DNA from 4 places in the Thioalkalivibrio sp. ALJ1 genome. Region 2 is predicted to be linked to each of the others. Evidence: predicted binding sites of a transcription regulator. Region 2 holds the regulator's gene; each other region holds the start of a gene.
The links. The regulator sigma-54, encoded in region 2, starts transcription at its own class of promoters, with help from an activator protein. The targets are predictions, from matches to a motif close to TGGCANGNTNCNTGCTT.

Region 1 (7,223 bases), 300 kb from region 2:
AACTCCCCACTGGCGTACGGCGGAGTCGAGCACGCTCAGCGCGTAATTCGTGGAGGCCCAGCGCTTGGTGGCGCTTTGCGGGTGGCGTCGGTACAGCGCGTAGCTACGTGTCAGGGTCAGGATGGGTGTCAGCCGCGAGGCGCGCAGCCAGTAGTCGTAGTCCTGGGCCAGGCGCAGGTCCTCGCGGAATTCGCCGATCGTGTCCACCAGTTCGCGGCGCATCACCACGGCTCCAGTCCAGACGATGGTGTCCAGCAGCAGGCGGTGGTAGATCCAGCCGGAGCGCTCCGGGTCCAATGCCTGCGGGTCTTGCCCTCCGGTTTCGCGGGCAAAGGCGCGCGGGGTGCGCCACATGCCGTTCTCGTCCGGGCTCCAGAGCGTGAACTCGCTGGCCACCATGGCGCATTCGGGATGTTCCCGCAGGCACTCGATCTGGGCCTGCAGCTTGCCGGGCAGCCAGACATCGTCCCCATCCAGAAAGGCTATCAGGTCCCCGCGTGCCGCCCGCAGGCCCACGTTGCGGCTGGCTCCTGCGCCGCTCGAGGGCTGCGCGGTTTGCAGTAATTGCACCGGACCCTGAAAACCGTGCGCCACGGCGGCCGTATCGTCGATGGAGCCATCGTCGATGACGAGAATCTCCAGATCGGGATAGTCCTGATCGACGATGCTCCGCAGGGTCTCTTCCAGGAAGTCCGCGCAGTTGCACGCCGGTACGATCACTGACACAAGGGGGCTGTCCGTCAGGACCGGCCAGAAGGGATCAGGAGGGTTGCTTGGCACGTCCAGAAGCTCCTTAGCGTAACCGGCCAGGATCCATGATCGTCCCGCCCGTCTCGGACGGGGTGGCGGTGGACTTCGGGGTCTCCGCTTTCGGCTCCACCGTCCGTGGCGCGCGGGCTTGCTGCACAGGGGCGGCGATTGGAACCGCTTCCAGAAGTTCGCGGCGCAGCACAATCGCCATGGCGATAAAGGCCAGGTAGAGATCGAAATAGGCCAGGCTCAAGAAGGCCCCGGCAATCATGTAACCGATCAGCCCGATCGCAAGTGCCCACGCCCATTCGGCAATCCACATAGTCTCGTCCCGCTGCCGCCCTTCTCGGCTCAGGCGGAAAAGCGTCAGCAGGCTGAAACCGAGCAGCATCAGGAACAGAGCGAGCCCAATGAAACCGTGCTCGCCGAGCATCTGGAAGTAGATGCTATGTACGGCGATTGGCCCACTAACGACCGGGTTCTCGCGATCCAGGTAGCTGAGCCAGATCTCGGGGGGCAGACGCTGGATGCTCATGCCGGAGCCGGTGAGGGGGTAATCTATCGCCACATTCCATGAGACGTTCCACGCATCGAAGCGCCCGCCCGCGGACGCATCTTCTTCGTAGTTGATCAGGGTGTCGATCTGATGCTCGATTTTGTCGGGGACCGTAACGCCGACCACAACAATCGCCAGGAGGCCGGTCGCGATCATGGTTCCCTTGTAACGCATCTTCAGGAAGATGAGCGGGAAGGTGATGGCCAGAGCGACCCACGCGCCGCGGGAGTGCGTGCCGATGATCGAGATCAGGTGGAACCAGAAGCCCAGGTACAGCCCCAGCCCGATCAGCTTGTGGAAGCGTTCATAAAGCGGAAAGTGAAAGGGCAGCTCGAAGCGCCCCTGGTACACCTGGCGTGCGAGCACCAGCACCAGCGGGAGGGTCATGACGAGTGCCAGACCGATATCCGTATTGCCACGGATGAATGATCCTGGTGGTCCGAGTACCATTCCGCCGAAGCCGCTCGCGAGCGTGTAAGGCCCACCTTTGAAGCCGAAATAGGCGATGGAAAGCGTGATCACCGCGAGCACGGCCATGGTTCGCACTTTGCCAAAGACCAGCATGGGCGCGATCAGCGTGAACAACATGATCTTCATCACGGTGTCCCAGCGCTGAAGGGCGACCTCGGGCTGCCAGGCGAAGAACAAAGAGATCGCGGTGATGTGCCCGAACAGGAGAATCATCAACACGCTTTCCCGCGTGAACGGGAGCGCGCGCCGGTCCTTGTTCAGTACGAGCGCCACCAGGGTAGCAATCCCGACCGCCATGGCGACCGGCATTGTCTGGATGAACCCCCAGGCGAGGCGATGGGGGTTCATCAGCCCTACCCAGTACCACATGGCGATACCGACCCATGGCCGCCAGAGGATGAAGGGCAGCGAGCCGAAGATCAGGAGGGCGAAGACGATATCGCGCATGGGCGTGCCGGCGACCGGGATCGCACTCGGAGGGTGTCAGGCTACGGTAACCGGATGGCGGGTGTTTCGCACCAACTGCGCGAGAAATTTGGCCGGGTTGCGTGACCAGGGCGTAAAGCGGGGGAGCTGGAACCGGTCGGAGTGAGTGTCGCCGCTACCCATGGAGGTCGAAACGGCTGCACGGAAACCGGCATTGCGCACCAGTGCGACGTCGCGGGCTGTGTAATCCTGGTGGGGCCTGCCGTTCGGGTAGGCGAACAGGTCTACGGGTTGTCCCGTGATTGCCTGAAGCCGTTGACGGCCTTCGTTGATCTCCCGGGCTGCGGTGGCTTCGTCTTCCTGGGCCAGGATGGGATGCGACAACGTATGCCCGCCGATGGTCATGCCGGCGTTTGCCAGTTCGCGCACCTGTTCATCGGTCATCATCAGGTCGCCCGGTAGATCGGCTCCGATCTGTTCGGCGACGGTGTGCACCGTCTCTTCCCGCTCGGATCGCGGGAGCCACTTGATCTCCCGAATAATGGTTCGGATTGCGTTTTTCCGGCTGTCTGCGTCCGTCAGGTTGTGCACTCCGAGCCCTTGCTTGGCGAGGTCCAGCTCGCCGTCTGGCGCCCGCCGGATCGCCTCGATCAGCGTGTCGTTGAACATCCGTCCGCCGTTCAGATAGCCCGCTGCTATGAAGAAGGTGGCCGGCAGCCCGTGGCGCTGCAGCACCGGAAGCGCATGCAGCCGGTTATCGGCATAGCCGTCGTCAAAGGTGATGGCGGTGGCCCGCGGTGGCAGGGTTCCGGCTTTGAGCCGTTCCAGCGCTTCGGAAAGCGGCAGCACGCTGGAATGTCGGGCGAGCAGATCCATCTGCCAGTCGAAGGTGGCGATATCCGGGTCATCCGGCTTGAGCGGGTCGGGCTCCGGCAATACCTGGTGGTACAGCAGGATCGAAAGCCTTTTTCCGGGTTGGATCAAAGGCCAGAGCATCTGGATTGCGGTCGGGAGTCCACGCATTGCCGTAGACCATGCTAGGGAGTGCCGACCACGTTATGCCCTGGCTCTAGCGAAAACCAGCGCGCTCCCAGGGCCCTCCTTACGGTTGATTCACGTCTGCCTGCTGGACGCGTTCGTGGACCACCACCTCCTCGCGTTCAAAATCGATTCGTTCCTCTATTTCGCGGGGGTTGGCATTGTGCCGTTTGCCTGACAGCTCGGTATGCGCCTTGAGTATGCGGCCCCTTCGGTATCTTCCATACCCGGTTTGAGCAGGCGCCCTACGCGAACGAATTCGTCCTGAGCATTGAGTGCCTGGGCGGAGGTGTCGACGACGAGGGCGCCCCGATCCCGGAGCATGCGGCTGTAGAAATCGATCCGCCGCTCGGTCTCCAGTGCGTACCAGAAACAGAGCTGATAGTCGGAAAGGTCCTGCCAGCCGGCGATGGGGAGCACGCCGGGATCGTCCGGCTGTAGCAGGAACGCCCAGCCGTATCGCGTTCGTGCCGGAATTGTGTGCCGGGTGAGATAGCTCAGCGCGACGGCGCGCGCATCGCGATGGAGGTTCACGACCGAGGGCACGAGGCCGAGGTCCAACAGCGGTTCTACGAACCCCTTGCTGAACAGGTGGCTTGTTTCGACGATGGTGCCTTTATCCACCATCGCACGGGCCGGAGGCTTGTAGTCGGTAAGGAACTTTCGGGCGAGTTCCGGGTTGCGGAGCGCCGGCCGCATCTGACGCTGAAAGGCAGGCTCCGGCTCGTGAAAGCTGGCGGTGTCCGGCATCAAGGCCATCAAGCGAGTCAGATACTCCGACCCTGTGCGCCCGGCACTTAGCGAGAATACGAGCTGCTTTTCCCTGAGCCGTTCGATTGCTGTTTCAGTGGGCATCCGGTGTCGCAGTGGACGGCCAAGCTTGTACCACCCCTTCAACCGGCCGTATGCGTAGAGCGCGTGCTCGACGCCCAGTGGACGCAGCGTTCTCCTCCCGTGGTGCACAAGATCCGATGTTGGCGACACTGGATGGCTCCGGCGTGAGTGGAAATGCTTTGCGATGATCTTACGGCCTTTCCGCTCGATACCGATACCGGAGTCCACAAGGCTGTTCGGCGTGAGTGGGTTGTCCGGGGATTTTACATTTTGCGAACTCGAAGACGGGATGGGGTCTGGAAATCTATTTAATTTCAAATAATTAGAATTATGGCCCGTTTTGTGCAATCCGTGCAGTGGAGCCGGTACAAGCCGGAATTGACTGGGCAGGAGAGCCAATATGCGCACCAAGACCAAGGCAGTGAGCCTGGCGGTTGCAGCCGCCATGACCTTCGCCGCAGCGCCCGCAAGCGCTGCATTCGTAAATACCTGGGATTACAGCGTTTCGCTGGAGTGGATCATCGCGGGCTCGGATGAGCCGACCTTCACGTCAGGGACGGGCTTCCGGGAGGTGACTTCCGAGCGTTTGAGCTGGGGGAGTGCGAGCGGCAGCGTCGACCCTAGTGTGAACACGAACCGAAGCGGGCTACAAATCATTGATTCGCCAGCAAACGGGGCAATCAATACGGGAGACTCTGTAACCACTGTAGGTATCACTCACTTCAACAGTGAGATCTCGGCCAATTTCGCCACGCTGAACACCGCGACGTTGCTGACCAATCTGATCCTGACGCCCGTGGATCCGCCGGTCACCGGCGGCGCATCTCTACAGCCCCTCGAACTGGCGTTTTCGACGACGTTTACGGAGACCCCCAACGTCGCCAATTGCGGCTTCCCTGTCGTGAATAACTGTGACGATATTTTTATCGTCAACTTCGAAGCCTTGCAGCAGACGTTTACGCTGGAAGGGGTCACGTACAACACCAGCGTCGTGGCGGATGGTCTGGGGTTCCTGGATGACGCGACCTGTGCGGCAGCTGGGGAGGGTCCCGGATGCTTCGGTTTGACTACGCCGGAATTCAAGGTCACTACAGTGAACTTCGGCTTCGGGATCGAAGCAGTACAGGTGCCCAACCCGGCTATGCTCGCATTGTTCGGCACTGGCCTGCTGGCCCTGGGGGCGGTGGCACGGCGTCGCAACAAGGTCTGAACGATACCGTACTGCCTAATGTGAAGGGGAGCCTTGTGCTCCCCTTTTCATTTGGGTGGTGTATTCCCATCATCGGTGTGCTGGTCTAATTTTGGTGGACACCTCGATCGGTGGAATGATTGGGATCTGATCGAGGAGAGGATATGGGACGCAGGCGTTTTGATCCGGAGTACAAGCTTCGGGTGGCCCGGATGGTGGTGGACGAGGGCCAGGGTGTTTCGCAAGTGGTGCGAGACACCGGGGTTGGCGAGACGGCCGTTCGGCGCTGGGTCGAGCAGCTCAAGGCGGATCGTGCTGGGGAAGCCGGTGATGGTCGGCCCCTGACGCCGGAGCAACGGCGGATCCGCGAGCTGGAGGAAGAGAACCGCCGGCTGCGGGAGGACAAGGCCATCCTAAAAAAGGCCTCGGCCTTCTTCGCCCGGGAACTGAAGTGATGCATTGCTGCATCACGGCCCTGGCGGAGAAGGCTTCGGTACAGCGGGTCTGCGATCTTCTGGAGGTCAATCGGTCGAGCTACTACGCGGCGCGACAGCGCTGCCGGCGGCCACAGCCGCCTTGTGCGCTGGGGCCCTGGGTCAAGGAGGCGTTCGAGCAGTCGGAGTGGACCTACGGCAGCCGCCGTGTGCAGGCGGCGCTGCGCTCTGATGGCGTTGCGGTTGGCCGCTACCGGGTCCGCCGTCTGATGCGGGAACAGGGGCTGCGGCCGGTCTGGAAGCGGGCGTTCGTGGTCACCACCCAACGGGATGAGACCGCGCCGGTGGTGGCGAACCACCTGGACCGGCAGTTCCAGCCCTCGTGTCCGAACGAGGCCTGGGTGACAGACATCACCTACATCCGGACCCGTACCGGCTGGACGTATCTGGCGGCGGTGCTGGACCTGTTCCACCGCAAGGTAGTGGGCTGGTCCATGGCCCGTCGGATGGATGCCGAGTTGGCCTGCAGTGCCCTGCGCATGGCGCTGCAGAGCCGGCAGCCCGAACCGGGGCTGCTGGTGCACTCTGACCAGGGCTGTCAGTACACCAGCGACGCCTGGCGGCGTCTGCTGGTACAACACGGCGCCCGGGCCAGCATGAGCCGGCGGGGCAACTGCTGGGACAATGCGGTGGCCGAGCGCTTCTTCCTGAACCTGAAGATGGAGCGGGTCTGGCGACGGGACTACGCCAACCACGGTGAGGCTACCCGAGACATCACCACTACATCGTTGGCTTCTACAACGAGCGCCGAAGGCACTCGACCCTGGGCTATCTGTCGCCCAACGCCTACGAGCGAAAATGGGCAGCCGAAACACCGATCGAGGTGTCCAAAATCACTTGACCACTACACGGAGCTTGTGAATGAAACGGGAAGGCCCTTTCGTACGACAACCCCGTTTGCCGATGGCGCTGACGGTCCTCGGCGTGCTCGTTGGTGGGCTTGCCTTCCGCATTTCGTTGCCGGTTGAGAGTTGGTTTTGGTACGACGAGATCTACGGAGCGACCTTTGCATCCGGAACCCTGTATGAAGCGTTGCTGGGACCGCTGCGCTTTGATCTGCACCCTCCGCTCTATTACCTGCAGTTGTGGCTGTGGGCCAGGGTGGATGCCGGAGATACGTGGCTGCGGCTGAACTCTGCGGCGTGGGGGCTGGCGGCGGCAGTGATGGCCTGGCAGGTCGCACGGCAGTGTCTGGGGGAGCGCGAGGCGTGGATTGCATTGTTTCTGATGCTGGTGGTCCCCGCTGCCGTCGTAACGGCCCAAGACCTTCGCATGTATCCCATGTTGATGGCTCTGGCGCTACTGTCGTCCTGGGGCGCACTCCTCTGGTTTTCTCACGGACCCGCTGCACGTGCCGGCGCCTGGATGCTGGCCCTGGCCGGAGTGGCGGCTGCCTACTCCCATGCGACCGGTGTGCTGATCCCTGTAGCGGCGGCCGTGTTTTCGTTGTTGCTCTGGAGGCAGA
Region 2 (7,223 bases):
TCCCGATCGCCTGGTGACGTTGACGGCCGGGAGCGCCGGGGCCTGGATCGCGGCCCGGGGTGAAATCCGTCACTGTGCGCCGACACCAGGGCTGCGGGTGGTCGACAGCGTTGGTGCGGGGGATACGTTTAATGCCGGGTTGATACACGCACTGGTCTCCGGCGAGCCGCCGGAGCAAGCGCTGACGGCTGCGGTGCGGTTGGCCGAACGTAAGCTCAACCAGGTGGGTCTTGACGGTCTGGGAAGCGCGCTGGCCGACTAGGCCGCAAGCTCGGTCAGGTCTGGCCCAAGAGGTCAGGCCTCTTCACCAAAGCGGTCGGCAACCAGTTCGGTCAGGGCGTCCAGCGCGTCTTGGGCGTCCGCCCCGCTGGTTTCGATGGTGACTTCGCTGCCCTGGGCCGCGGCCAGCATCATTACGCCCATGATGCTTTTCCCATTCACTTCCTGATGATTGCGTGAGACCGTCACGTCCGCGCTGTACTGGCTGGCCAGGCTGACGAACTTGGCTGCGGCGCGAGCATGCATCCCCAGGCGATTAACGATGGGGACTACGCGCTGCGGCATCGCTGCACTCCTGATCGCAAAGAAGGATTCCGTCGTGGCCACCGGACAGGGCCTTGTTGACCAGCTCGGTCAATGGAAGATGTTGGTAGTTGAGTACACGGACCAGCATGGGCAGGTTGATCCCGGCGATCACCCGCGCATTGGCGCCACGGGCAACCCGGCTGGCCACATTCGAGGGGGTCGATCCAAACATGTCGGTCAGGATCAATACCCCGGACCCGGTGTCCAGGGTGGTCAGCCGCTCGCGGGCGCGGGCCCGGACCTCGTCGGGGTCGTCGTTCTGCGACATCGCCATGGATTCGCAGTTCTCGGGCAGGCTCCCGAGCATGCTTTGCGCGGTCTGCAGCAGGGTGTCGCCCAGGTTTTGATGCGTGATCAGAATGAGACCAACGCCCATGGATCTGCTCCGATTGCGGGTTCCTGAAGGGCCGTGTATCCGTGCCCGGCGTTCGCTCAGGGAGACCCGGATTTAAGCGGGGTCCCCAGCTCCCGGTGACGGGTGCTAACAGTAACATGTTCCTGGTCTTCCCACGCCCCCGTGAGGCGTTCTACCAGGTAAACCGACCGGTGGCGTCCGCCGGTGCAGCCGATGGAGACCGTGACATAACTACGATGGTCCTCGATGAGGCGGGGCAGCCACTGCGAGAGGAAGGCCTGAATACTGTCGAACATTGCCGCGACCTCCGCGTGTCCCTCGAGGAAGTCGCATACCGGCAGATCGCGTCCGGTAAGTCCGGCCAGGTCGCGCTCGTAGTAAGGGTTGGGCAGACAGCGCACATCGAAAACGAAATCCGAATCCATGGGCGCGCCGTGCTTGAATCCGAACGACTGGAATAGCAATGAAAGTTCGTGTTCTCCGCGCTCCCCGATGCGGTCGCGCAAGGTACGGGCCAGGTCGTGCATCGACAGCCGCGAGGTATCGACCGTCAGGTCGGCCTCCACGGCGACGTGCCCCAGCCATTCCCGTTCGCGTTCGATCGCGTCCACCAGTGGCACGCCGTCGCGCGCCAGCGGGTGGCGTCGTCGCGTCAGGTGGTAGCGCCGCAACAGGACCTCGCTGGACGCTTGCAGGAACAGGACCTCCACCTGGATGCCATCCTGCCGCAGCTGGGCCAGTAGGTCGGCGAAGCCCTTGAGGGCGTCCAGGCCGCTTCGCACATCCACGCCGACGGCCAGATGACGGTCGCCCTCGGTGTCGTAATGGCCTTGCCGGACCCGTTCGATCAGGCCTGGCAGCAACGGCAAGGGGAGGTTGTCGACGCAGAAGTACCCGGCGTCCTCCAGGGTATGCAGGGCCACGGTCTTGCCGGAGCCAGAGAGGCCACTGACGATCAGCAGGCGCATAGTGGCGTCAGCCCTCCGGGTCCGGATTGGGTACGGTGGTCGCGGGCACGGCGCGATGATAAGGGGGTTCGTCGGCCTCACCGCTTATCTGGCGGCGCTGTCGCGCCCGCAGGTCGTCACCCGCGATGTAGCCCTGGATGTGCAGCATGTGGTTGCGCACGGCGGCCTCGATCATCACCGCGATGTTGCGGCCGGGGGCCACTGGCAGGCTGCTCAGGGGCACGCGCAGACCGAGGATGTCGATCTCGCCCCGGCGTCCGTTCAGTCGGTCATCGGGCACCGGTGAAGGCTCGCCATGATCACGCAGGTCGATGATCAGACGGAGGTACTTGCCACCCTTGATGGCTGAATCGCCGTACATGGCGCGGACGTTTAGAACTCCAAGCCCGCGAACCTCGAGCAGGTCCTGGAGCAGTGCAGGACAATGGCCGCGGACGATATCCGGGGCAATCCGCGCGAATTCGGGAGCATCGTCGGCGATCAGGCGATGCCCGCGGGAGATCAGCTCCAGCGCGACCTCGCTTTTGCCAACGCTGGAGGCGCCGCTGATCAGGACCCCGATGCCGAGGATCTCCATGAATACGCCATGGCGAACCTCGAAATGGGCGAGGCGTTGCTGCAGGAAGTATCGCAACAACGAGATGATCTCGTGGCTGCTGCTGCCCGAGCACAGAATCAGGGGCAACGCGGCCTGAGGAACGTCGGGCATTTCCGAGAACGGGCAGGTGTCTTCGGCGAAGATCACAGCCGTGGTTCCGGTGCGGGCCATCTCCAGGATCAGGTCATTGCACTGGCGGTCACTGAGGCTGGAGATGTAGCGGGATTCGAAGTCTCCGATGACCTGGATGCGGTTGGGTCGGATCAGGTTGAGGTGCCCGGCCAGGGGCAGGTCGTCGCCATCCTCGCCCACCAGTTTGCGGTCGGCGGCCGCGTGTTCACCATGCACAAAGCGCAGATCCAGACGGTTGCCCATCGCCTGGATCAGGCTTTCCACGGTGATGTCCCGGGCGATTCCGCCTTCCCCTAATGCCTCGTTCATGGCCTCCGGCGTGGGCCGGCCTCCCGCTGGTCGACGTATGGGTAGACCGTCTGCAAGGGCCTAGCCCTCGCTGAAGCGGCCCACGAGTTCCTGCTCCAGAGCCGACGCATCGCCGGCTCGGCGCAGGGCGGCAATCGTGTCCGGCTGGGACAGGCCGCGTGCGAGCTGGGCAAGCAGGTTGAGGTGATCGTTGGTCGCGGCTTCCGGGACGAGCAGGGCGATCAGGATATCGACCGGCTCGTGATCCATTGCGTCAAAGTCGACACCCTGCTTCAGGCGCAGCACGGCCACGCGCGGAGTCGCAAGATCGGGCAGCCGGCCGTGAGGGATGGCGACGCCATGCCCCAGGCCAGTGGAGCCCAGCTTCTCGCGGGCGGACAGGGCCTCGAAGATCGCGCTGCTGGCCGGCCCCTCGGCGTCACCGCCGGCGGCGAGGAGCTCCGCCAGTGTCTCGAGGGCCCGTTTCTGGCTGGAACACTCGGGCTCCAGACCTATGCGGTCGGCGGTGATCAGCTCGGCAATGGTCATGGATCAGGAGGCCTGCTCGCGGTTGCGCTGGGCACCCTCGGCGCGGTGGTGATCCTTGACCTTTTCCTTGTGCTTGATCAGCTGACGGTCAACCTTGTCGATCAGGCCGTCGATGGCTGCGTACATATCGTCGTGGGAGGCCTCGGCATGGATATGGTTACCGCTAACCTGGAGATTGGCCTCGGCCTTGTTGTGCTGACTCTGATTCTTCTCATGGGTCAGCACGACGTGGACGTCGATGACTTTGTCAAAGTGGCGCTCCAGCTTCGCGAACTTCTCGTTGACGTATTCGCGCAGGGCGTCGGTCAGGTCGACATGGTGGCCGGTCAGATTGATCTGCATGGTTGGGTCTCCTTGGGTTACTTGCTGCCGGTGGGCATGGAAGCCATCTGCCGACGTTCGCTGGATGAGGGGATATGCATGGCCTCACGGTATTTGGCCACGGTACGGCGTGCCACGTTAATGCCTCGATCCGAGAGGATCTGGGCGAGCCGGGCATCGCTCAGCGGCTTGTTCGCAGGCTCGTCGCCGATCAATTCCCGAATCATGGCACGGATGGCGGTGGCCGAACACTCACCGCCATCGTTGGTACCGACGTGGCTGGAAAAGAAGTACTTGAACTCGAAGACCCCGCGCGGGGTGTGCATGAATTTCTGTGTGGTCACGCGTGAGATGGTCGACTCGTGCATCTCCAGGATCTCGGCGATGTCGCGGAGGATCAGCGGCTGCATCGCAACCTCGCCATGTTCGAGAAAGCCCTGCTGGCGGAGCACGATCGCCTCGGCGACTCGGAGCAGGGTGTCGTTGCGACTGTGCAGGCTCTTGAGGAACCAGCGCGCTTCCTGCAGTTGATCGCGCATGAAGGCGCTGTCGCGGGCGTCCGAGACCTGACGCACCATGCCGGCATAGAGGTCGTTGATGCGGATGCGCGGGGCGATCTCCGGGTTCAGCTCCACTCTCCAGCCATCGACCGTGTGGCGCACATAGACATCCGGGACTACGTATTCCGAGGTGGCCGTACTGATCTGGGCGCCAGGACGCGGGTTCAGGGTGCGGATCAGATCCAGTGCGCGTGCCAGCTCGTCCGGGTCGCGTACGCCGGACTGGCTTTGCAGCGCCTTGTAGTCGCGCTTGCCCAGGCTGTCCATGCCGTGCTCCAGGATGGCGCGCGCGGCCTCCCGGGCCGGGGCATCCGGGGCGAGCTCGCGTAGCTGAATCTCCAGACATTCACGCAGGTTACGGGCGCCCACGCCCAGCGGGTCGCATTGCTGGATCCAGTGCAGCACGGCTTCGACCTCGTCGACCCCGACGGGTTCTTCCTCGCCACGGTTAATGGTCTCGGCCAGGGTCTCGAGGTCGCCTTCGAGATAGCCGTCAGGGCTGATCGCGTCAATCAAGGCCGCGCCGATGCGCTGGTCGCGCGGGGTCAGATGGCTCAGGTGCAGCTGCCACAGGAGGTGGTCCTGCAGGCCCTCGCCGCCGTCGTCGCTGGTGTTCTCCAGCGGGTCGCGGTCGTCCAGGCCCTTGGGGGCGGTCGGTGGCTCGTAGATGTCGTCCCAGCGGCTGTCGGTCGTCAGCTCCTCGGGGATGACGTCGTCGCTGGTGGTGGTGGCCTCCATGCGGTCGCCTTCCACCAGTTCGCCCTCTTGGTCGAGGCGCTCGGTATTCGGATCGGCGTCCTCGTCCTCCACCTGTTCGAGCATGGGGTTGCTCTCCAGCGCCTGCTGGATTTCCACCTGCAACTCAAGCGTGGACAACTGCAACAGACGGATCGCCTGCTGCAGTTGCGGGGTCATGGTGAGCGTCTGACCCAGCTGTAGATTGAGGCCGGGTTTCAGCATTGTGGTGTCGGGTCGAAGGTGACCATACGTGAAATCTTAAAGCCTGCCTCGTGGTTTGTGCACTGGCCGCGCGACGTGTGCGTCGGAATCACAGGCGGAAATTCTCGCCGAGATAGACTCGGCGAACCTGAGGGTCGGCGAGCAACTCGTCGGGTGTCCCGGCGGCCAGCAGGCGCCCCTCGCTAAGAATATAGGCCCTGTGGCAGATGCCGAGGGTCTCGCGGACGTTGTGATCGGAGATCAGTACCCCGATTCCGCGGCGGGCAAGGTGTTCGATGACGGCCTGGATGTCCCCCACCGAGATCGGATCCACCCCGGCAAAGGGTTCGTCCAGGCAGATGAATTGGGGATCGCCGGCCAGGGCGCGGGCGATCTCGGCCCGCCGACGTTCACCACCGGATAGCGAAATGCCGGGGCTGTGGCGCACGGTCTCTAGCTGGAACTCCTCGATCAGGGCGTCGCCGATGCGCCGGCGTTCATGGCGGTCCAGTCCGGGGCGAAGTTCCAGCACTGCCTGCAGGTTGTCCCAAACGCTCAGGCGTCGGAAGATCGAGGCCTCCTGCGGTAGATAGCCCAGGCCGGCGCGGGCCCGCACATGGATCGGGGCGCGGGTGATGTCGCGCTCGCCCAGGGTAATGCGTCCGGCGTTGGGGCGGATCAGTCCGACCAGGCTGTAGAAGCAGGTGGTCTTGCCCGCACCGTTCGGGCCCAGCAGGCCGACGACCTCGCCGGGAGCCAGATCGACGTCGACCTGGTCGAGGACGGTGCGCTTGCCATAGCGTTTGGTCAGTTCACGTCCGATCAGGCGGTCGTGGGGCGCGCCTGCGGTCGCCGGTTGGCTGGCAGTGGTGTTCATTCGTCGTCGCGCGGCTGGATGGTGATGCGCACGCGTTCGCTGTCACCGTCGCCGCGCTCGGCCTCGATCACGTCCGTTGCCAGGTCGTAGGTAATGCGTTTTCCGCGTGCCTCTTCGTTGGTCGTGATTACGTGCGCCTGATCGGTAAGGATCATGCGGTCCTCGTTCAGCAGGTAGTCGATGCGCAGGGCGGTGGCGATGCGCATTTCGCCGGTCTCGGGATCCGGGGACTCCAGGCGCGCGGGTTCCCCGTGGGCCTCCATTTCGTAGGGGCGGCGATCACGGGTACGTACGTAGACCTTGTCGGCCTCCAGGGTCATGTCGCCACGGATCACGACCACGTCGCCGGTGTAGGTCCCCAGGCCCTTGCGTTCGTCCATCTCCGCGCGGTCGGCCGTGATCTCGACCGGCAACGACGAGCCCGAGCCCTGCTGGGCCAACACCGGACTGGCCAGGAGAAACAGCAGCAGGAATCCCGCCCCGAAGATGGCCGGGAGGCGCTGCGGGCTACTCAGTCTCGGGGTCATGCGTGGAATCCTCCTCGCTCGTCTCGCTGTAGAGCGAGTACACGGCATGTAACAGCTCTATGGTATCCGCTTGCGAGTCCACGCGCAGGCCGGTCCCGCGTTGGAAGAGGCCTGGCTGATTCAGCGTCGAGAGTGCATCGGACGTGGCCACCATGGTGTCCGTGGCGACACGGACATCCCGCGAGTCGATGATGGTCTCCACGCGATCGCCGCGCGCCGGCTGAACGCCCTGGGTGGGGCCAACCAGGTCCAGGGTGGCGTCGGCAGGTTGGTGCAGGGCGGCGGGCGCGGTCCAGCGCCATTCGATGTCGCCTTCGGCAAACAGGTCAAGGTCCGGTTCGTCCACCCACTGCGGGCCGTCGCGGCCGAACTCGCGCAGGCGCGATCCGCGCAGGCGGTGGGTCAGCTCGCCGTCGTCGCCGGTCGCATGCAGCGTGAAGCCATCGATCTCCAGCGTGACCTCACCCTCGGGCGGAGCCAGTTCGGCCTGTGCCAGCGGGGTGGCGGCTAGTCCGACCAGGGCC
Region 3 (7,223 bases), 360 kb from region 2:
GGATGCCCGGCCCGAGGTGGATTACAGCCTGTCACTACCGGACCTGGTGGCCGAGATGCATTGGGCCTTCAACGAGGAAGAGCCGGAGTACCGTGCGATCCCCGATGACAGCGACCTGGTCGCCCAGTACCTGTTCATCTATGACGGGCGCGACCTGTACGACGTGGTCGACCGCGATTTCGAGCGCGGCCGTTTGCTGCTCAACCTGAACGCCCACGGCGCGGGCGAGATCAATGCCCTGATGCGCGACTTGCGGGCCCACCTGGAGGCCAACCCTCCGGCCGATATGGACTGGGACATGGCCGGAATGGCACGCCTGTTCGCAGACCAGGAACGCCTCCTGATCGAGGGCCAGCTCCACAGCCTGTATGCCGTAGCGGGCTTGCTCGCGCTGTTGATGCTGTTGATGTGGCGCTCGATACCCCTGGCGGTCTCCAGCATGGTCCCGAATCTGGCCCCGGTAGCGATGATCTTTGCCCTGATGGGCCTGCTTGGGATCTGGCTGGACATGGCCACCGCCATGATCGCCAGCGTCGCCATCGGGATCGCCGTCGACGACACCATCCACCTGCTGCACGGCTACCTCCAACGGCGCAGGTCCGGTAGTAACGTGGCCTGGGCGCTCGCGCGGACCTTCAGGCGCACGGGCCGGGCCGTCACCGCAACAACGATCGTACTGGTCGGTCAGTTCATACTTCTGGCGCTATCTGACTTCCAGCCCACCGCAGCCTTCGGTCTGCTAACCGCCTTCGGGCTCATAGCAGCGCTCATCTTCGACCTGCTGGTCTTGCCCGCCTTGCTCGTCCTGAGCCACCGCCTGGGTCAACGCTTCGCCCGTACCTGAAACCGCGGCACATCCCGTACCAAGGCCAAGTGCCGTTCACCACGGAGGGCACGGAGAAGGGCCAGGTCAAGGGCGAGGGCATTTAACAGGGAGAGGGGGGGCAGAAGGAAAGATGATGATTGGTTGGGCCTGGGTATATCCGGCGGATGAGAGGCGTGACCCGACCGGGGGTACCCAAACGATGGTGCATTTATATGCCCCGCGGCGTTCGCGGAGCCGTGCGAGTCCTGGACTGGCTGGTTCGATAACGGTGCTCGGGATACCGGAGCCGGAGGGGTCTGCGGTGTGACTGGATGAATAGCTGAGGGAAAACCGTGTCCTGCAGAATTCGTTCGGATCCAAGGTCCGAAGGCTTTCGCGATCGGTTGGTCCAGCCTCCCAGAAGGCAACGTGTCTTACCTCACCCCGCAGGGTGACGCTTCTCTGCACCGGCAGCCGCTTCGTCTCGTCCTCCACCAAACCGGCCCGGTGCCAAGCCGACTTATTCAGAAATTTTTACAGGGCCTCAGGCGCTCGCTCGAGTCCGATCGAACGAAAGCCCACGCACGACCACACTCCACATCAGAACCCTTCTGTGCTTCCCATCTTCCTGTTAGACGTCCCCGCCCTTGACCTGGCCTTCTCTGTGTTGCCCGTGTTGTCTGTGTTCTCTGTGGTGCAGATATAAAAAAGCCCCCATCCGGGGACGGGGGCTTGGAAAGATCTTCCCTCAGGGGGCGGGGAAGATCGTCCAGGGTCAGGCGCTCAGGCCACCTTTGGGGGTGCGGCGACGGGTCGCCATGAAGCCAAGGAACAGCAGGCCGGTACCCAGCAGGATCAGCATACCCGGCTCCGGCACTTGGTAGCGGATCGTTGCGTTGCCGGTCGTCTGGCGTACCAGCGAGGGATTACCTTGAGCATCGGTGATCAGGGTCAGATCATCCGCATCCGGAAGCCCACCACCCACATTGGTGTCCAGGAACCAGCTCACCGGGATTGAGGCACCGATATCTTCGCTCCAGAGCTCATAGAAGCTCTTGCCAGTGCCCACGTCAACGAACATGTTCTGGATGAAGCTTTCGTTCGGGTCACCTTCCCCAAGGAAGCTGTAATCGACTTCACCGAACAGATTGAAGTCACCAGCGACCAGTGCGGAACCGGTCAAGTTCATGGTCAGCACCTGAATGCGGTCATTGGTGCCGCCTTGCTCGAAGTAGATGTTGAAGTAGCCGCTGTCGTAGGCAACGCCCGTATCGGTCAGCGAGCCTTCAATGTAGTAGTCGAAGCTCAGGCCCCACACGCTTGAGTTCGAACCCGCCCAATTGTTGGCGACAAAACCGTTCTCGCCATCGATGGTGACGGGGTTGTCAAATTCGAGCCCGGTGACATTGACATCTCCCGGAACTCCCGGATGCCGATAGTTGGTCGGCGCGGTCTGGTGAGAACTCGGATTGGCGGTGCCGACAACGGATGCGAAACCGCGGGCATCCATCTCCGATTGGATGTTGGTATCCATCACGCCGCCAGACAGCTCGCCTGTTTCGGGATTGGCGTCGTAGAAGGAGGTGTAAAGGGTGTTGTTAGCACCCAGCGCGCCGATATCGGCGGTTCGGGTCTCGCCACTGCCGTCGAAATCCTGCCCCAATTCGATGTAGAACGGGGCGGCCGCGGCAGTGCTCGACATGGCGAAGCCGAGCGCAGCAGTCAATAGAAAGCTTTTGTAGTTCATCGTCATGATCCTTTAGCGATGCCCATGGTGGACTCACGCAATGTGAAGCAGGGACCGTGCCACTTTTGGATTTCTGATTTTTAATACTTACCTAACAGTAAGTTACCGAAACGCCGGCGTACCTGCGGGGCCGCCCTGAGTCGCGAATTCAGGAAGACTGTAAAGTCGTTCGACAGCACGCGCGGCTCCTGCAACCAAGGGTTATCCCAGCTCGTCCAGTAACGACTGGGCTTCGTCTCGTTCCGGGAATGCGCCGCCATCCGCGAGCACGCTCTGCAACAGCTCACGGGCACCTTCGGAGTCTCCGGCGGCATGGCGGGCGCGGGCGAGGTTGTACCCGATGCCCGGGGTGCTGGAGGCATCGGCATAAGCACCCTCCAGAACATCGCGGGCACCATCCGGATCGCCGCTGTAAAGAAGAACGACACCCAAGGTGTCCAGCACGGCCGGGTCTGTCGGCGCGAGGTCGGCTGCCCGCCGGGCATATTCGAGCGCCTCGTCGGTTGCATCCTCACGCAGCAGCCAGGCAAGGTTGTTCATTGCCACGACATCGTTCTCGCGCTGGGCCAGTACGGTGCGATAGGTCTCGCGCGCCGCGTCGTTCGCGCCCAACGTGACCTGGGTCGAGCCGACCAGATGGCGTGCCCCTAGGTCTTCCGGATGATCGGTCAGCCAGGCTTCGAGTTCCTGCAGACTTTCTTCCGCCATGTCCCCACGCATACGGGCCTGATGGCGTTCGATGACCCACTGGCGGGTGGACTGACGCTCCAGGGCTTCGGTGTACCGGGCTGCGGCGGCCGCGTGATTTCCCTCACGCGCCAAGAGCCAGGCATCGCGGGCGATGACATCCGCGCGCTCGCCATCGGCTTGCAGCAAAGGTTCCAGAGCCTCGCGAGCCTCTTCGGTGCGATCCGCCAGCGCCAGCTGATGCACTAGGGCCTGCCGAGCCGCAGCATGCTCAGCGTCCTGCTCCAACACCCCGCGCAGGGCTTCGATCGAACCCGCCCCGTTGCCCGTAGCCGCAAGGACGCGAGCAAGCCGGAACCGGAAGTCGACATTCTCCGGGCGCAGTTCAACGAGTCGCTGTAACGGAGGCAGGGCCTCCGCAGACTGCCCAAGGCGCTCGCGGACATCCGCCATGGCAAACAGCACCTCGGGTTCGTCCGGGTGACGCTCCAGGGCAGCCTCCAACGTGCTAATCACGTCCTCGGGGCGATCCTGCGACATGTGCAGCCGCGCCAACATCAGGTGCGGCTGTACTTGATCCGGGTGATGCCGGATCGCACCTTCCAGCCAGCCCCGGGCCGTTTCATCATCGCCGCCGGCAATGGCCATTCCGGCAAGGCGCATTGCCGAGGCCGAGTGGCCAGGAACCGCCTCCTGGAGGTCTTCGAACACTTCCCGGGCCGCACGCTGGTTACCCAAACGCAGCTCCAAAGAACCCAGATTCATGGCGAGGCTGACGCTGTCCGGTGCGGCCTGCAGGCCTTCCTGGAACGCGAGACGCGCCTCGTCGATCCGTTCCAGACCCAAAAGGGCTGCGCCCTGGATGTTGTACCCCTGGGCCATTCCCGGGTCCTCGCTGATCATCTCCTCAGCGATACGCAAGGCATCGGAATACCGACCCTGCCCCAAATGATCCAGGGCTCGGGCTTCACGGTCCGACTCCGGATCGGCTTCCAGCAGTTCGCGGGCCTCGGCATCATCCCCTCGTTCGAGGAGTGCACGTGCCAACATACGACGCATTTCGGGTGAATCCTGGCCTTGCTCCAGAGATGTACGAAGGAACTCGACACCACGATCCGGCTGTTCGGAGTCGAGGTACAGGGCGGCCAGCATGGAACCTAACGAGGGGATCAGCTCAGGATGCCGCTCCAAGGCATCTTCCAACCGGTTACGGGCGGCGGCCGGGTTATCCTGCTCCATGTGAAGGCGCGCCCACAACCGATAGGTCATCGCCGTGCCTTCGCCCAGCGCGCCGTGCCGCTGCAACTGGTGTTCCGCCTGACCGAAGTTGCCGTTCTCCAGGTGCACCGCAGCCAGGTAAGGCATCGCGGGACGATAGTTCCTATGAGCGGATAGCGCCTCTTCGAGGTAAGGCTGCGCGGCATCGAACCGTTCTTGCTGAAAGTGCACAAGGCCCTGCAGGAAGTGCCCGCCTGGGTGCCCCGGGGCACCCTCCCGCAAGAACTCCGCGTCGCGCGAGGCATCGTCAAATCGCTCCAGCTCCAGGAGAGTGAGCCCCCGCTTGAGACGGTCCGCGATTTGCGCCGGACGCAGATCCAAAGCCCGGTCGTACCCGGAAAGTGCCCCCTCGACATCGCCTTCCCAGCGAGCCACGTCACCGATCAGGGTCCAGGCCGGAGCCAGCGCTGGATCAGTGTCGGTTGCTCGCTGGGCGGACGCTCGGGCCGCGTCTGCGTTGCCCTCGCGAAAAGCGATGCGAGCCTCGGCCAGGTGAACCAGCGCCAAATCCGGCGCCTGCTCTCGAGCTTTATCCAACCGCTCCAATGCCTCCTCCATCTGCCCCTGCTGGATATGCGCAAGGGCTCGATAACTTAGAAACTCGGCGGCATCCCGCTGCGATAACTCCCCAGGCGTGGGCAGTTCGAGGATGTCGGGCAGACGGTCCAACTGGAAATACGTGCGCGCCAGGGGCAGCATCAACGCCTCGGACGAGTCCTGTCGGAAGGCCCGTTCCAAATGCGAAACGGCCCCGCTGTACTGTCCATCGGCAAGATAGGCTCGGCCTAGTGCGGCCCGAGTGCCGGTGCGATCCTCCAATCGCAATGCGTTGCGGTATTCGATAATCGCCGAGGAATAATCGCCGGCATCCATATGTTGTTCAGCGCGATCGAGGTAGTCCGCCTCACTTGCGCTGCCGAAGCTATCGCAGCCGGCGGCCAGTAAGAGCGCCAGGGCCAGAATCACCGACATCCCGGCGCGGCGTAAGCCGGCTCCGGGGAAATAGTGCAGATTGGCGCCAGTCATCGTGTGTCCCTCAATCCAAGTTTATCGAGCAGGCTGTAGAGCGTAGGGCGGGTAACGCCCAACAGATCGGCGGCCTGGGCAATGTTCTGGTTGCTGCGGGCCATGGCCCGCAGGATCGCGTCGCGCTCCGCGCTGTCGCGGATCTCGCGCAGACGGGGCGATGGAGCCACCGTGTCCAAGTGGTCCAGTCCCAGGTCACGCGCTGTGATCATGGGACCATCAGCCATGATCACAGCGCGGCGGATTACGTTTTCCATCTCCCGAACGTTACCCGGCCAGTCGTAGGTTTCGATGGCGTCGGTGGCATCGCGCGTGAACCCCTTTTGGTTCCTTTTCTGTTCCCGGGAAAAGCGGTCCAGCAGGGCATGGGCGATCAGGCTCGGGTCCCCCTGGCGCTCGTTGAGCGGGGGGATGGTGACCGTGATCTCGCTGATTCGGTAATAGAGATCTTCGCGGAAGGTACCGTCCCGAATCAGTGACTGCAGGTCCTGATTGGTGGCTGCAACAATGCGTACGTCGACAGGGATTTCAGCGCGCCCACCCAGGCGTTCCACCTTGCGCTCCTGCAAAAATCGCAACAGCTTGGCCTGCAAGCTCTGCGGCAGATCGCCAATCTCGTCGAGGAACAGAGTTCCGTTATTGGCGTGCTCGATCTTGCCAATGGTCTGCCGGGTCGCCCCGGTAAAGGCGCCCTTCTCGTAACCGAACAGCTCACTCTCGAGAAGATTCTCGGGGATTGCAGCGCAGTTGATCGCTACAAACCGCTCCTTGGCGCGGTCACTCAGATCATGCAGCGCACGGGCCAGGACCTCCTTGCCGGTCCCACTACTGCCCAACAACAGGACGGTCGCATCCGAAGGAGCCACCCGTTCTACCATTCGGCAGACCTCCAGCATGCCCGGGTCGGCCGTCACCAGACCTGACAACGGGCTACGGGAGTTGCGGGACAGCGCGCGATTTTCGGCTTCCAGCTCGAACAGCTGGGCAGCCCGGTCCACGATCATACGCAACAGGTCGGATTCCACCGGCTTGATGTAAAAATCGTACGCGCCCAGCGAGACAGCCTTAAGCGCATTGGCGCGATCATCGTTGCCGGTGACAACGATCACCTTGGTCTCCGGTGCGGCAGTCAGAATCTCCTGCAGCAGCTCCAGTCCCTCGGATGCATTGGCCGGGTCCGGCGGCAGTCCGAGATCCAGGGTCACCAAGGGGGGCCCATGGCGGCGGATCTGGGTCATCGCGTTCGCACGATCTTCGGCTTCCAGGACCTCGTAGCCATCGAAACACCAGCGCAACTGGCTACGCAAACCCTCGTCGTCCTCGACGATCAACAATTTTGTCAACGAGCTCACGCCTCCTCCGCCTTCAAGATCTGTTCGTCCACCAGGCCGGACCCACGCAGGGGTAGGCGCAGGGTGAAGCGAGTGCCCTCCCCGGTAACACTCGACACATCAATGCGACCGCCCATAGCGACAATGCGATCACGCGCCTCGTATAGGCCGATCCCCATCCCTGCATTCCCCTTGGTGGTTTGGAATGGGCGGAACAGGCGGTGCTTGAGAAAGTTCTGATCCATGCCCTCACCGTTATCCTCTACCAGAACCATCGCCCAGGGTCCCTCCGTGTAGAGCCTGAGCGTGATACGGCCGTGATCGTCGGTGGCCTCCTGCGCGTTACGCA
Region 4 (7,223 bases), 540 kb from region 2:
TGCGGGAGCCCAGCCAGCACGGCGTCCGGCAAGCCGCGGGTCTCCGGCCCGAACAACAGGGCATCGCCATCGCGGAAGGACGGGGCATCAAAGCGCACCTGCCCACGTGTGGTGATTGCGAAGATCCGGCAGGGCTGTACCGATTCCCGCCACTGTTCGAGGCTGTCATACTCTTGCACCCGGGCCAGCTCGTGATAGTCGAGTCCGGCGCGGCGCGCCCGCGCGCTGTCCAGCTCGAAACCGAGCGGATGGATCAGATGGAGCGCCGCCCCGGTGTTGGCCGCCAGACGAATAATATTACCCGTGTTCGGCGGGATTTCCGGTTCATAAAGGACGATGTGAAGCATGATTGATTCGCGCACCGATCCGCGGCTGGCCCTGGAGCTCTGCGGTCTGCATTTGAACACGCCGCTGGTGCTGCTGTCCGGCTGCGTCGGCTTCGGCGAGGAGTACACACGGGTGGCCGGCTTCTCCAACCGTGACGCCGGCGCCATCTGCCTGAAGGGCACGACCGGTCAGGCCCGGCTGGGGAACGCACCGCACCGGGTCTACGAAACCCCGGACGGCATGCTCAACGCGATCGGCCTGCAAAACCCGGGCGTTGATCACGTGGTGGACCAGACCCTGCCACAGCTGGATTTCGAAGAGACCCGGTTCTTCGCCAATGTGTCCGGTTCCACCATTGAGGAGTACATCGAGGTGACCCGGCGCTTCGACGACTCGCCGATTGATGCTATCGAGATCAACATCTCCTGCCCCAATGTGAGGGAAGGCGGGGTCGCCTTTGGCAACGACCCGGACATGTCGGCACGAGTGGTCGAGGCCTGCCGCGCGGTGACGTCCAAGCCCATCATCACCAAGCTGTCCCCGAACCAGACCGACATCGCGGAGAATGCGCGACGCTGTATCGAGGCAGGCACCGATGCCTTCGCGGTAATCAACACGCTGATGGGGATGGCAGTGGATGTGGAGAACCGCCGCGCCTTGATCGGCAACAACCAGGGCGGGCTATCGGGTCCCGCGATCAAGCCGATCGCGCTTTTGAAGGTGCAGCAGGTCTACCAGGTCGCCGCCCCGCACAACGTGCCGATCATCGGGCAGGGCGGCGTCATGAACGCGACCGATGCCCTGGAATTCCTGATCGCCGGCGCCAGCACCGTGGGTGTAGGGACGGGACTTTTCTACGACGCGTTATGTCTGCCCAAGATTCTGCACGGCATCAGCGATTACATGGACCGCCACGGCTACACCCACGTACGCGACCTGACCGGCACCCTGGAGCTCAACGGTGCCATCTCCGCCTGCGCCCCACCCGCGCCGCAGGACCCCACCACCTGAAGGCCTTTTTCACCACGAAGCACACGAAGGCACGAAGAAGGGCCAGGTCAAAAGCGATAGAGCATTAACAGGAAGATGGGAAGGACGGAAGAACGCGGGAATGTTGCCCCTGGACTGATCAACCCGCCGGGCAGGCCCCAGGACAGGGGCCAGCGGCCTTTAGCCAAAAACCCTTCCCTTCTTCCCTTCTTCCTGTGAACCGTTTTTGACCTGGCCCTTCTTCGTGCCTTCGTGTGCTTCGTGGTGGAATCAACCTAGTGGTCGTCGAGGCCGAGTTCATGGATCTTGCGGGTCAGGGTGTTGCGCCCCCAGCCGAGCAGGGCCGCGGCCTGCTGGCGATGGCCGCCGGTGGCGTTCAGGGCCTCGCGGATTACGGTACGCTCAAGCTGTGGCAGGACCGAGCCGAGCAGGTCGTGGTCGCCGCGCTGCCAGTGCTGGCGCGCGACCTGGGCCAGCTCCGCCGTCCAGTCCCTCGGCCCGGCGGCAACGCTGGCCGGGGCACTGCCCGAGTCAGCGCGGGTCTCGGTTTCGTGATGCAGCTCGGCAGGCAGGTCGTCCAGATGGACCTCACGACCGGACGCCATGACCGTTAACCAACGGCAGGTGTTCTCCAACTGACGGACATTGCCTGGCCAGGGCAGACGCTGCAGTTCCGCGACGACCTCGGGCCGCATGGTCTTGGACTCCACCCCCAGCTCCTGCGCAACCTCGGCCATAAAGTACTGCACCAACAACGGGATGTCCTCTGGGCGCTCACGCAGCGAGGGCACATGGATTCGGATTACGTTCAGGCGGTGAAACAAGTCCTCGCGGAATAGCCCGGCACGTACCCGTTCCTCCAGGTCCTGATGGGTCGCGGCGATGATGCGAACATCCACCCGGAGTGGAGTGTGCCCGCCGACTCGATAAAACGTCCCGTCGGACAGGACGCGCAGGAGCCGAGTCTGCAGGTCGAAGGGCATGTCGCCGATCTCGTCGAGAAACAGCGTGCCGCCATCGGCCTGTTCGAAGCGTCCCTTGCGGCTCTGGTTGGCTCCAGTGAACGCCCCGCGTTCGTGCCCGAAGAGTTCACTCTCCAGTAGATCCTTGGGGATGGCCGCCGTGTTCAGGGCAATCAGCGGCTGATCGGCACGCGGGCTGTGCTGGTGCAGGGCCCGCGCGACCAGCTCCTTGCCGGTACCGGATTCGCCGTTGATCAACACAGTAATGTTGCTGCGAGATAGCCGACCGATCGCGCGGAACATCTCCTGCATCGCCGGCGCTTCACCGATGATCGGGGCTTCCTCGATCTCAGGTCCGCTGGCGCCATTCTCCTGCCCGGCGCGACGCGCCTCGAGTGCGCGCTGCACCAGGGCCACGGCCTCGTCCACATCGAACGGCTTGGGGAGGTATTCGAAGGCCCCGGTCTGATAGGCCCCAACCGCACTTTCCAGATCGGAGAAGGCGGTCATGATGATGACCGGCGGCGGATCCGGGCGGGTCTGCATGCGTGCGAGGAAATCCAGACCGTTCAGCCCCGGCATGCGGATATCCGCCACAATGGTATCCGGCATCGGGTCGTGGTCCAGAGCCGCCCAGGCGGCATCCGCAGTCTCGAAACCACGTACCGCGATGTCCTGACGCTGCAGGGCTCGCTCCAACACCCAGCGAATCGAATCGTCGTCGTCGATGATCCAGACAGTCGGATCCATCAGCCTCTGCCCTCCTGGGCCTTCGGGGAGTCGATCGGAAGAAGAATGTCGAACGAGGTCGCACCGGGCCGCGAGCGGCACTCGATCAGTCCGTCATGCAGCTGGATCAGACTCTGGGCGATCGGCAATCCCAGTCCGGTACCAGCCGCGCGCCCGGTGACCATCGGAAAGAAGATGCGCTCGCGGATGTCCTCGGGGATGCCCGGGCCGTTGTCGCAAACACTGAGCCTGGCCACCAGGCGGTGACGTTTCCCGGAGATCGTGTATTGACGCAGGATGCTCGAACGCAGGGTGATTTCGCCACCATCCTCCAACGCATGCACTGCGTTCTGCACCAGATTCAGGATCGCCTGCACCAGCATGTCGCGGTCCGCCTGCACATCCGGGATGCTGGGGTCATAGTGGCCGCGGATCTTCAATCCCAGCGGCAGCTGCACGCTGACCAGGCCCCGCACGTGCTCCAACACCTCGTGCAGATTGACCGCCTCGCGTCGGGGAAGATTGTTCGGCCCCAGCATGCGATCGACCAGACTGCGCAAGCGGTCAGCCTCGCGGATGATGATCTGGGTATATTCCTTGAGGCCCGAGTCGTCCAGCTCGCTTGCGAGTAACTGTGCCGCGCCGCGCAACCCACCCAGCGGGTTCTTGATCTCGTGGGCCAGGCCGCGGGTCACCGCGCGCGTAATGGCTTGCTGCTTCTGCAACTGTTCCTCGCGGCTGATGCGCTCGTGCCGGTCGATCGCATTGAGCTCGAACAAGAGCTGACCCGGCCGTTCACTGATGCCGCCGTGCAACGGCGTAATGATTACATCGGCTAGAAAACGATCGGCGCGCAGGGGCTCCATCTGACGGGCGCGCAAGGTGATAGGCTGATCCAGAGTCAATGCCGAGCTCAGGCGCGAGGACAAGTTTCGGTCCAGCTTGAGCCACTGCCCCAGCGGGTGCCCGATGATGCGTTCGCGGCTGAGCCCGAGCAGAACCTCCGCAGCACTGTTCATACTGAGCAGGCAAAGGTCCGCATCCGTGACCAGGACGGCCGTGGAGAGATCGTCCCACCACCGAGGCGCGGTCGAGTCGAGATTAGCGGAGGACGTGTTCATTAAAGGGCCTCAAGCAGGAATCGCGCCAAGGACGAATCGTCTAGCGAAGCGCCGAAGCCGGGGACCGCACTAAAGAAACCTGCCGAGTCCCGGCCGCCTCAGAATCAAAAAGCCCTATGTTGGTGCAATAGTAGCACCAACATAGGGCTTAAGTCGCACTACTTAGGTGCGCGCATGCCGGGTCAGTTTGGACCAGGCGCCACCGGCTGAGGGGCACGAGGCGCCTGCGGAGCCTGGGGAGCTTGCGGCGCGCCACCCGAGGGGAACTGCTGGGGACGTTGCTGCTGCTGCTGGCTGCGGGGAATGGCCATTCGCAGCACGTTAAACTCAATCGTGTCGCTGACACCCAATTCGTTACCGGATTCGTCCACGATCCGAGCCTGCAAGGAGTAGGCACCGCGGTTCAGGCCCTCGAAGGTCGCACTGGCCGACGCCCCCTCACCGGCCGCCTCACCATCGAGCAACCACACGACACGGTGGCCGGCCTCAGTATCCAGCCCAGGTTCCAGGTCCAGTTCGGCGGTCACGTTGCCATCGTTAGCCCGCACAGCCTGGCCGTCTTCCGGGCGCGAGATTACGACCCGTTGATAATCACCCTCCGCCTCAGGCTGACCTCGCGGCCGAACCGGGCGCTCAAGGATCTCGCGCGCGCCCTCCAGCGGAACCGCGCGCATGGGCTCGCGGACGTCAACGGACTCGCTTGCACTCCCCTCGGGCGGCCGGTCGCCAAAGTGCACGTTGCCTTGGTCGTCGGTCCAGCGATAGACATCGGCACTCAGGAGCGCCGGGAGCAGCAGGGCAGCCACCGGTAAGGCCAGCAGGGTAAAGAAGCGGAACATGGACTTTCCTCCGTGTAGCGACGGCTCCGTGGACCCGTCTCCAGGGTATGGCCGGCGACCGGAACCCCGGTCTGATCCGTATCCAGCTGCCGAGGGCGACCTGCCCCGAGTCAGGCCGCTGCGCGAATCCATACGCCTTGCAGACGAGCGGCCTCGGCCTGCAAGTTCGCGAGTCGATCCCGCTCCCTGTCACCACCAGAACCGCCCTCGAGTGCAGCAAGCCAGTCATCCAGGGCCGCCAGGCGCAGCATCGTGGGGGCCGCCCCGCGCTCAATAGCCGTCAGAGGGCGTCGCCCGTTGTACCCATCTAGCAGCGCGCGATAACGCGTGGCGTCCGGCCGACCTTCGGCATCGACGGCCACCGCCAGGGCGATGCGTGCCAGCTGCCAGAATGCCGGCACCGGTGCCGGGGGAACCACCAGATCTGCGAGTCCGGCTCCTTCTGGGTAGACCCGAACAGACCGCCAATAGCTCCCGGCCAAGGGCAGATCCTCGAACCGATAAAGTCCCTGATGGTGCAACTCGGCATCCAGGACCGCGCGCGTGCCATCGTCGAGCGTAGCCACGAGGGCATCCGCCCGCTCGCGCATCTGCTGCTGCAACACGCCGCGGCGGTATCCCTCGCCAGCTGGCAGGACGGCAGCGGTGTGACGGCCTTGCCAATCGGCCGCCCGCTCGCCCAGCGCCTCGATACTCCCGGGGCCTTCGTCTGCGACCGCGTCTTGCAGGGACCGACCTCGCTCAAGCACCAGGACGGTCTGCTGCTGGGCCTCGTCGATCCCTCGACCCACGACGCGTCCGCAGCCAACCGGCACCTCGGCGAGCGCCTTTTCGAGCGCTGGCGCCGCAGCGTCCGACAGACGCAGACACTGCACCGGCCGGCCTTCAAGTTCAGCACCCTCGGGACCAACACTTAGTATCAGACGGGTGAGCGCGCTGCACGCCTGGATCTCGAAATCATTCATTACCATCGGAAAATCACCCAGGACGGGGGTATAAAGTTGGGGTCAAGCTCGTTACGACGACCATCAAGAGTGCCGTCGCCCGTGGTGTCGATCAGATAGTAGGTCGGACCCACCGCCGGGGTGACCTCGACCATCACGAGTTCGCCGCCCACGCGATATTCACGCCGAGTTTCACCATCGCGTTCAATGATGATGATGTCAGCGTCCTCCAGCGAGCGCTGCTCGCGGGCACGTTCATCCAGAACCGGCGGCGGCGGATCGGCCCCCTCTTCCAGTTCCGGCGGCGGCGGGGCGTCATCCCACTCGCGGTCTTGCTGCGCCGACACCGACCCAAACGCCAGCATAAGGCTGGCGCTCAACGTCAGGGACAGGGTCATGCGAGACAGGGGCATCATCACAGCTCCATCAGTCGTTTCTTTTCTTCCGCAGAAGGCTCGAAGCTGCGGGCCTCGTAGTATTCAAAGATCACGTCCACCACGTCTTCCGGGGAATCTACCAGCGAGTATAGCTGCAGGTCCTCCTGGTCGATGGTGCCCTGCTCCACAAGGGTGTCCTGGAACCAGTCCAGCAACCCCTTCCAGAACTCGCTCCCGACCAGCACGATCGGGATCCGGCGCGTCTTGCCGGTTTGCACGAGGGTCAGGATCTCCGCCATCTCGTCCAGGGTGCCAAACCCCCCGGGCAGTACCACGTAAGCGGATGCGTACTTGACGAACATCACCTTGCGCGAGAAGAAGTGGCGAAACCCCAGGCCGATGTCCTGATAATCGTTCGCACTCTGCTCGTGTGGCAACTGGATGTTCAGGCCGATGCTGGGCGATCGGCCGGCGAAGGCCCCCTTGTTTGCCGCCTCCATGATGCCGGGTCCGCCACCACTGACCACTGCGAATCCGGCATCCGACAGTTGGCGCGCGACGGTCTCGCCCAGCTGATAGTAGCGGTGCTCCGGCGGAAAACGGGCCGAGCCGAAAATGCTTACGGACGGCTTGATATGCGCGAGGCGCTCAAAGCCCTCCACAAACTCCGCCATGATCTGAAAGATCTTCCAGCTTTCTCGGGTCAGGGCGGAGTCATCGATCGGGCGCAGGCCCGGGTGTTCGGCACGTTCGCGGTTATTCATCCAGGGGTCTCGGTGGGCTTTGAGCGTAGCGTAACGGCCGCCCTGGGTCCGTACAAATGGGCTGCACGAATGGGCGCGTCCCGATCAGCCCTGTAGAATGTCGCGCGTCCCCCGTCTGGATTCTGTTTCATGTCGAAAGCGCCCCTCGTCCTGGTCGACGGTTCGTCATA

Region 1: the regulator sigma-54 is predicted to act here: its motif matches at 4,407-4,423, upstream of F462_RS06785 (THxN family PEP-CTERM protein).
Region 3: the regulator sigma-54 is predicted to act here: its motif matches at 2,598-2,614, upstream of F462_RS13785 (PEP-CTERM sorting domain-containing protein).
Region 4: the regulator sigma-54 is predicted to act here: its motif matches at 4,141-4,157, upstream of glnL (nitrogen regulation protein NR(II)).

The regions. Positions count from the first base shown of each region.
Region 1 is NZ_KN050684.1:951,329-958,551, forward strand. It holds gene F462_RS06765 (glycosyltransferase family 2 protein) at 1-726, opposite strand, end outside; gene F462_RS06770 (putative O-glycosylation ligase, exosortase A system-associated) at 794-2,224, opposite strand; gene F462_RS06775 (polysaccharide deacetylase family protein) at 2,261-3,226, opposite strand; gene F462_RS06780 (hypothetical protein) at 3,383-4,003, opposite strand; gene F462_RS06785 (THxN family PEP-CTERM protein) at 4,476-5,285, shown strand; partial or broken gene F462_RS06795 (IS3 family transposase) at 5,429-6,599, shown strand; gene F462_RS06800 (glycosyltransferase family 39 protein) at 6,662-7,223, shown strand, end outside.
Region 2 is NZ_KN050684.1:1,256,028-1,263,250, forward strand. It holds gene F462_RS08165 (carbohydrate kinase family protein) at 1-262, shown strand, start outside; gene F462_RS08170 (HPr family phosphocarrier protein) at 295-564, opposite strand; gene F462_RS08175 (PTS sugar transporter subunit IIA) at 536-961, opposite strand; gene rapZ (RNase adapter RapZ) at 1,018-1,908, opposite strand; gene hprK (HPr(Ser) kinase/phosphatase) at 1,916-2,947, opposite strand; gene F462_RS08190 (PTS sugar transporter subunit IIA) at 3,008-3,475, opposite strand; gene hpf (ribosome hibernation-promoting factor, HPF/YfiA family) at 3,479-3,817, opposite strand; gene F462_RS08200 (RNA polymerase factor sigma-54) at 3,835-5,316, opposite strand; gene lptB (LPS export ABC transporter ATP-binding protein) at 5,405-6,172, opposite strand; gene lptA (lipopolysaccharide transport periplasmic protein LptA) at 6,169-6,699, opposite strand; gene lptC (LPS export ABC transporter periplasmic protein LptC) at 6,680-7,223, opposite strand, start outside.
Region 3 is NZ_KN050684.1:897,342-904,564, reverse strand. It holds gene F462_RS06580 (efflux RND transporter permease subunit) at 1-844, shown strand, start outside; gene F462_RS13785 (PEP-CTERM sorting domain-containing protein) at 1,581-2,552, opposite strand; gene prsT (XrtA/PEP-CTERM system TPR-repeat protein PrsT) at 2,754-5,543, opposite strand; gene prsR (PEP-CTERM-box response regulator transcription factor) at 5,540-6,886, opposite strand; gene prsK (XrtA/PEP-CTERM system histidine kinase PrsK) at 6,892-7,223, opposite strand, start outside.
Region 4 is NZ_KN050684.1:711,589-718,811, forward strand. It holds gene F462_RS05640 (tRNA (cytidine(34)-2'-O)-methyltransferase) at 1-347, opposite strand, end outside; gene F462_RS05645 (dihydroorotate dehydrogenase) at 346-1,338, shown strand; gene ntrC (nitrogen regulation protein NR(I)) at 1,593-3,029, opposite strand; gene glnL (nitrogen regulation protein NR(II)) at 3,029-4,129, opposite strand; gene F462_RS05660 (DUF4124 domain-containing protein) at 4,312-4,968, opposite strand; gene F462_RS05665 (protein kinase family protein) at 5,079-5,933, opposite strand; gene F462_RS05670 (DUF2782 domain-containing protein) at 5,933-6,328, opposite strand; gene F462_RS05675 (LOG family protein) at 6,328-7,053, opposite strand; gene polA (DNA polymerase I) at 7,183-7,223, shown strand, end outside.